DNA from 2 places in the Symplocastrum torsivum genome. Region 2 is predicted to be linked to the other one. Evidence: riboswitches for the same ligand, from Rfam matches in the RefSeq annotation. Region 2 holds a riboswitch; the other holds the start of a gene.

Region 1 (3,728 bases), on a different contig from region 2:
CGTGCTGGAGTGGGCAAGACAACCATCTATCGACGCTACAACAGCAAAGAAGAACTAGTTGCTGATGCAATAGAGAGTGTCAGGCAAGATGTTGTAATTCCGGATACTGGTAATCTCTGGAGCGATATTGATGCGTTAATCGAGAATGCTGCCCAGATCACGCTTAGTTCTCTAGGGCGACAGACGGTTGCGATGATTATCAGCAGTGCATCAAGCAACTCTCAGTTTGCTCAAATTTACTGGACAAAGTATCTACAACCTCGGCGACAAGCCTTTGCTATTGTGCTGGAACGGGCAAAAGCGAGAAATGAAATTCAGGCAGATTTAGATCCTGGGCTAGTCTTCGATGCAATGAGTGGGATTATGCTCTATGCACTAATCTTTCAACCTACGACTGAATCGTGGGAAGCCTACGTTCGTCGTGCTTTAGGTCTGTTCCTGAGAGGGGCTTCTAATCGCTCCTAAAAATTTTACGCCTTGACCTCTTGACAAAAAGATGCAGGAACCTTTAACGTTTGATTTAATTGAACTAGGTAGCCTAATCTTGTCTGGTACTCATACCCATCGTTGTAGAGTAAGAGCCAGCTTAGAGCGGAGGAACCAAATCTTGGGGCTAATCTCGTAACTTGAGAGAGACACCTTCCAGTCTTAGCCCGTCAGCTAACTCCGTCGGCATTGGGAGGAGTACCTATGACACAAGCTTGATGTAAGCCGTAGTCTCAAGGGTCTCCTAAGTGTAGAGCTGTAAATGAAAATATCAGCTATATGCTCCTGCCTGTCTCATCAAACCCCTACAGATTAACAAAGGCTAAGACGATGACTTACAAAGAATGGAGTCTGCTCATCAAAAAAGAGCTGAACCGTATCGCAGTTGACTATGTTGACCCGTCAGGGCAAGTTTATAGTGAACCGTTCTGCTTCTATACTCTTGATGAGGCATTAACCTACGGAAAAATGTGCATTGACCACTCCATCCGCTCAAAGGTATCCGGCAACAAAGGAATTGTGGCTGTTCAAAACTCAGCTATTGGTTAGGTAATTGTAAGGTGTGCTGCGCTTCTTAAGGAAGGTCGTGTGTTTTCTGGAGGAAACGCAGCAGCTAGCAGAGTGAGTCAGTGAATAATCAGGACAGCGATCGAGGCACTTCATCAAAATTGAGGTCAGTAGGATAAAGTTAGGGTTCTTGTTGCCTAACTGCAATTTGGACAAGATTGTACTCTTGAGAAATTTACATCTCACGAAGGATTTTGCTCCCCTCAGGTGAAGTGCTAAGATAGCAAAAATAAATTCAGTAAGTCAGCCTAATCCAGTTTGCGCTTACAACATTCACTAAACTGTAATGCGATCGCTGGAGCGGAGGAACCAAATTTTGGGGCTTATTTCTGACCTTGTGTCTTCTTAAAGTAGGAGACAAAGAAGAAAGGGACATCTCTCAGTCCTAGCCCGTCAGCTAACTTCGTAGGCATTGAGAGGAGACTGAAGAGTCAGCATTTTCTACTAATATGCGTGAACTCTTTCAGTGTCCTTGGCTGGTATCTGTTCGCATCGTTGTACCTGCCTCGCTCCTGAAAAAGGGTTGTCGTACTCTAAACTTCTGGTGTCTGAGGCAGGAAAAGTTGCTATTAGGTGAAAAACTCCCATGTTCCTGACTCAAAAGCATCTTGTAATCCAAGAAATTGACAAAGTTTTGGCAGATTATCCAGAACACCCTTATCAAGCTGCCTTCTCGATTGAGGAACTGCGCCAAAAGTTAGTTACTCATGTTCTTAAGCATATCCCTGCTGAATGCATGGTCACAGAGATTGAGCAGAAACAACTGAAGAAACCCAATTCTCTATTCCTCACCAAGGAACAACGGCTACGCATTGATGTTTTGATTCGCGGGAGTATTCTGCATCTCCTCCGAGAAAACGCCGACTGGATTGGTCACCGCATTCATCAAGCGAATAACTAATCCAAGAAAAATTTCGGCTAAAACTACACTGAAAACTAAGAGATTCAGACATGATTGAAAAGAAATACCTTTACAACAAAGGGGTCAGCTACAGAAGCTTCTTTGTTTGCCCAATCGTACACCCAAACGGTTACACCTACAGATGTCTTCGTCCTCAAGATAACCCAGAAATTCAACTGGGAGGGGGGCTATTTGCTAGTATTGCGGAAGCTCTAGAAGCTGGGAAGCGATACTTGGATCGGGAGTGGCAGTATCAGCATGAACTGAGCCATTACAAGAGGTTATTGGAGACTCAAACAATTTCCAACGAAGAGTATCACTTGAATAAGTGTTCCCTTGATCAAGCGATTTGGGGACTGTCCTAACGGGACTTAAACAAATTTCAAGCCCAAACGAAGCCCAAAGCAGCGATGTTCGCAAAGCACCCAAGTAACCCTACGCGTACGCCACCCCAAGGAAAGAAACAGCCCAAACTGCGGCTCTTCCAATTGCGCGATGTTGTGGCATGAAACCTTCGTGAGACATTGTGCTACTTGCTTCATCCTTGTGTTAATCGCTCAGAAGCCTAACGGTCAGTTACAACCAGATTTTAGCCTGCACAAACCCTTCCTCGGCGAGAGAGATTCGCTCTTCCAAACACCGCTATCAAGATGATCGCCACAACGCAATTCAGGAGAGCGTATGCGACAGGGGACACCCCAGTTATAAATAGTCCCCACACGTTCAGCAAACCATGAAAAAGCGCCACTAGCAAAATACTGCCTTTAGTGCTGTTATAAATCCAGGTATATATAAAAGCATCTGCCACGATGCTGATAAACCAGACAAAAGGAAACTCAGTCATCAAACTCCTGCTGTGCCAGTTCTAGTTTTAACCAGTCACGATCAATTAACGGGACTTAAACAGATATCAAGCCCAAATAAAGCCCAAAGCCGCTTTGTAAGCTAAGAATACGTCCTGGTTGTGGTTGAGCCACTCCACAAAACGGAAGGACATCGCTGTCCGAAACGCTTCTAATGCGTCAGTAAAGGTGTTTAAAGGTTTCGATGCCCAACGCCTTCTTAATCCTCCAGTTTTTGTATGCCATAAAACAAATGTATAAGCACAAAATACAAGCATGAAATGGCGTATTAGGCTGCGAGAATCTCTAACTTGATATTCAGATAGCCCTAACCATCCTTTTGCTTCCCGGTAAAAAACTTCCACCCAATTCCTTTGACCATAAGTAGTTACTATCCATTCGGCTGTGGCAATGGATGAGTCAACATTTGTAATAAAATAGTCAATATCACTAGAAGAGTCGAAGGTTGAGGCATTCATGACGATAGCAATTGTTCTCGTTCCTTCTAGCTGTGGCAGTTCAACTTCAACCGTTGCCACCCAAACGGTTTTCGGTTTATCTAAATTGAGTTGAATAGGGGTAAAACCCTTAATAGGCAAGGACTGCGCTAACTTATCTAGGCGAATCTCTTGGAGTTTATTTGCCTCGGTTTGAGTTATCACTTTGCGGTTTTTGGCTAATCCGCCTAGATACTTAAGTTTCCTTTTTTCCAGTTCCAATAGAAACGTTGTGTTATTTCCATAGCCGCCATCAATTAGTACGATACCGGGTCGATATCCTCTTATCAAGCTGCGATCAATTAAACTTAAGGCTAGCTCCGGCTTTTTCTTGAATTCAATGTCTTTTTTTCCCTGAGGTAAAGAACTGGCATGTTGATATAACTCTATATCTAACGGTAGGCTTTTTTTCCCATCATATAGATGGGTTGTTAC
Region 2 (3,728 bases):
ATAAGTAGCGGACAAAGTACTCATAGATGGAAGAACTTAAAACCACAGCCCAGATGCGTTGCTCTTGAGGTAGGCTTTGAAAGTAGCCATGAAAATTCTTCCCAAATTCTTCTAAGTTGCCGTTGTAGTCTTGCCAAGGACGTAACCCAGAGTTCCACATGGCTTTGTTCATGGTCATGGCGTTGCCATGCCGATGAATGGTCATGGCAGCACATAACGACGCATGACGTGCCCCTTCCGCACCAATTCTGGCGTTGGTGACTGCCCCAGAGACAACGGGTGAGGCATCAAGACGCCCAAAAATGATGCCATCACGGGAGTTTGCCCAGCTTGCCTCGCGGCTGAGGGTGACGTTTAGTCCGTATTTGCGAAAGAAGCCTTTTTCCCAGGCGATCGCAAATGGCGCACAGTCATTAACAGGGACAAATCCTACTGTAAGATTGGGTTTTTCCAGGCTGCTAGGATCTACAACGGGTTCGACAGCTTCGGCAGTTTTCGAGAGTCCATAGGGTGCGGTAACTCCCTTAATGGCACAAGATGACAAGGCGAATCCTGCTGCCGATGCGCCCATTTGTTCAAGAAATCTTCGTCGGTTCAAAGAATTCATGGCGGTATTACTAATGTTGTTAGTTCTTATGATGAATGGCTAGCAGTAACGATTCAGCTATGACCGTAGCTGAAATTTACGCAATGTCAGTGAGGCGTAGATTTAGTTGGTAGTTGCAGTGGGTCGTCGGTGAGTGACTAGAGATTCAATTTTGCCCAAAATGTAGTCAAGCACTAGCCCCGTTACACCAATCACAACCACTGCCAAGAACACGGAACTCAAGTTTAAGCGGTTCCATTGATCCCAAACGAAGAAGCCGATGCCAATACCACCGGTGAGCATTTCAACAGCGACGATGACTAGCCAAGCAATTCCTAAACTAATCCGCAAGCCAGTGAAGATGTAAGGTAAGCTTGCCGGCCAAATGATTTTTGTAATCTGTCGCCAACGAGGCATTTCTAGAACGCGGGCAACATCCAGATAATCTTTTTGAACGCTGGATACGCCGAGTGCTGTGTTGATAATCGTCGGCCACAACGAGGTGATAAAGATAACAAAAATTGCTGAAGGTTCTGCCAGGTTGAAGATGGCGAGTGCGATCGGTAGCCAAGCCAAGGGTGATACAGGCTTAAAGACTTGAATCAGAGGATTGAGAGTTAGCATCGCTGCTCTGGACATCCCAATCAGAAATCCCAAAGGAATTGCCACAGCCGCACCCAACGAAAATCCCAGTAATACCCGCCGCAGACTTGCCAGCAATAACCAACCGAGTCCTAAGTTACCAGGGCCTTTCCGAAAGAACGGGTTGGCGTATTCTGCGCTATCGAGAAGTGCTTGAAGCGGGGTGGGCATTAATTCTGTTAAGAATGTTGCAGTAAACCACCACAGCAGAATTACTCCCAAAAACCCTAGGGCAGGCAGCAAAACTACATCTCTTACAAGTACTGGTTTTGCTTTTTTCCAGGTAGCTTGTCCAGCGACAGCGACGATCGCTGCCAAATTTAGCTGAAACAACATATTGCAATGCCTCAGACTCAACAACAGGTACACAAAACTGAGCAGTACCAGCCGGAGAAACTGACAAAATCAAGACATTGCTAAAAAATGCCGATCTTTTCAGAGGTCTCCTCTCAATGCCTACGGAGTTAGCTGACGGGCTAGGGCTGAGAGATGCCCCTCTCTACTTACTTAAAAGTTGGAGAATACGCCCCCAAGAATGGTTCCCCCGTTCCTTACTTCACCTTGCTTACAGATGAACGTGTTGGCGAAGCTTTTGGATTAGGCTGACTTACTCTAGTTAAGGATGAAGAATAACACAGTTTTTCCGGATTCTTGTTCTTTCTAAAGAAATAGTTAACATTAACCGTTTATGCGGCTCAAACCCCCTTAGGGATTGAATTATAGCTCTTCAGCAGTCAGCTTAAGAGCGGTCAGCTTTCAGTCGAATAGGCTCCGGCTAGGGCGCATAGCCTCCCGTCGATGTCCTAACCTAGGTGGCGGCAGTTATACAAGAGAATTAACAAAATCGGCATCCCGCCCTTCAATTTCAAATAAGTGATCGCTAATTGAGTTACGTCTCACTAGCATCAAGCGAATCTTCAAAGATTGCCCCTCGCCGGGTCAAATCCAGCTTTGCTTCCTCAGAAATTCCTAAGTTGTTTCCAAATACAGTATTTTTCACGCTAGCACTACTTAAATCAGCGTCAATGAGGTTAGCCCTCAGCAACTTAGAATGGCGCAAGTTAGCTCTCACTAATCTTGCTCCTTGAAGGTTGACCATAGATAAATCGGCACGGCTGAGGTCAGCATCTGTCAAATCTCGTCCTTCTGCTCCCTGATTGACAATTTCCCAAATTAGATGCCATTTAGCATCAAGTTGTGTCGCCTCGTTGATTGTTGCCCCTTCAAGCAGTGTCGTACTCAAGTCAGCACCGTTAATTATTGCTTCCTCTAGATTAGTATTGCGCCAATCGGCACTATGAATCGTTGCCTCCTCTAGGTTTGCCCGCCTCAAGTCTGCTCCTTGAAAATTTGCCTCGCTGAGGTTGGCATGGCTCAAATCTGCTCCCTGAAGATTTGCCTCGCTGAGGTTAGCATTACTCAGGTCAGCACCCTTTAGGTTTGCCTCGCGGAGGTTAGCGTTACTCAAGTCAGCCACTTTCAGGTCAGCGACTCTCAAGTTTGCCTTGTCAAGATTTGCTTCGCTGAGGTCAGCGACTCTCAAGTCTGTTCCCCTAAGGTCAGCACCTGTTAAAACCGCACCACTGAGGTCAGTACCCCGGAAGATAGCTGCGCTTAGATCAGCCCCTTTTAAATTTGCTCCACTCAAGACGGCCCCACTTAGATCAGCTCCTTTCAGATTTATCCCGTTCAAATTTGCATCACTTAAGATCGCATCACTTAGATCAGCCACTCTAATGTCAGCACCACTAAGGTTGGTATGGCTGAGGTTGACATTAGTGAGATTCGCATGGCTGAGGTTAACTTGGCTGAGGTCGGCTCCCTTGAGGTTTGCTCCTCGAAAGTCGGCATGGCTCAAGTCAGCCTGATTCAAAATTGCCTCGCTCAAAATTGCCGCCCTTAAGTCAGCGTTATTAAGGCTGATATTACTGAGGTTTGCCCTGCTCAGGTTGGTACTGCGGAGGTTAGCGCCACTAAGGTTTATCCCTTGGAGGTTTGCCTCGCTCAGGTTGCTACCTGCAAAATCTTCAGCCGGATTTAGGTCAGCTATCCTCGCTAATTCCAGAAAGGCTTGGGTTTGGCACTCCATCACTCGCTGGGTCAGGTCTTGAACTTCTAGGCAAAATTCTTCATTAGTCATATCGTAGTTGTTGCCGACTGAGATAAGGCTTTAGTTTTCGCTTGAGCAACAGTTGGGCAATTCCTCTTTCTAGGACTGCTAGCTGGTTTCGGCTAATGTTTGGCGACCACAGTCCCTGCGTCTGTGTCAGATAGACATCTTTCAGTGAGACTTCAAATGTTGCTTCTATATAGCAAGGTAAGGCGATCGCTTTTAGGGTTGCTAACTTTACATTGTTTATTGAGCCGTTCAAAATTGGCTCACCTGTTTCTACTTCAAACACCCAGGCGGGATTCTGCTGTGAACCCTTCGTCGTTACTTGAAAGGCAACCAACTGAGACGGATTGGTTTTGTCTTCAGTGAGTTCTGTCCCCCTTTTCC

Evidence for each region. Region 2 has a riboswitch for cyclic di-AMP ahead of ntrB (nitrate ABC transporter permease). Riboswitches for the same ligand answer to the same signal wherever they lie in the genome.
Region 1: another riboswitch for cyclic di-AMP. It lies ahead of AC5JL3_RS02840 (hypothetical protein); the one in region 2 lies ahead of ntrB (nitrate ABC transporter permease).

Annotation. Positions count from the first base shown of each region.
Region 1 covers NZ_JCACKQ010000010.1:4,355-8,082, forward strand. Annotated here, with positions in the region: gene AC5JL3_RS02830 (TetR/AcrR family transcriptional regulator) at 1-465, shown strand, start outside; cyclic di-AMP (ydaO/yuaA leader) riboswitch at 570-690, shown strand; gene AC5JL3_RS02835 (hypothetical protein) at 817-1,035, shown strand; cyclic di-AMP (ydaO/yuaA leader) riboswitch at 1,323-1,480, shown strand; gene AC5JL3_RS02840 (hypothetical protein) at 1,640-1,954, shown strand; gene AC5JL3_RS02845 (hypothetical protein) at 2,005-2,319, shown strand; gene AC5JL3_RS02850 (hypothetical protein) at 2,544-2,798, opposite strand; partial or broken gene AC5JL3_RS02855 (IS701 family transposase) at 2,865-3,728, opposite strand, start outside.
Region 2 covers NZ_JCACKQ010000133.1:27,846-31,573, reverse strand. Annotated here, with positions in the region: gene AC5JL3_RS33945 (ABC transporter substrate-binding protein) at 1-607, opposite strand, end outside; gene ntrB (nitrate ABC transporter permease) at 710-1,564, opposite strand; cyclic di-AMP (ydaO/yuaA leader) riboswitch at 1,668-1,824, opposite strand; gene AC5JL3_RS33935 (pentapeptide repeat-containing protein) at 2,118-3,368, opposite strand; gene AC5JL3_RS33930 (hypothetical protein) at 3,361-3,728, opposite strand, start outside.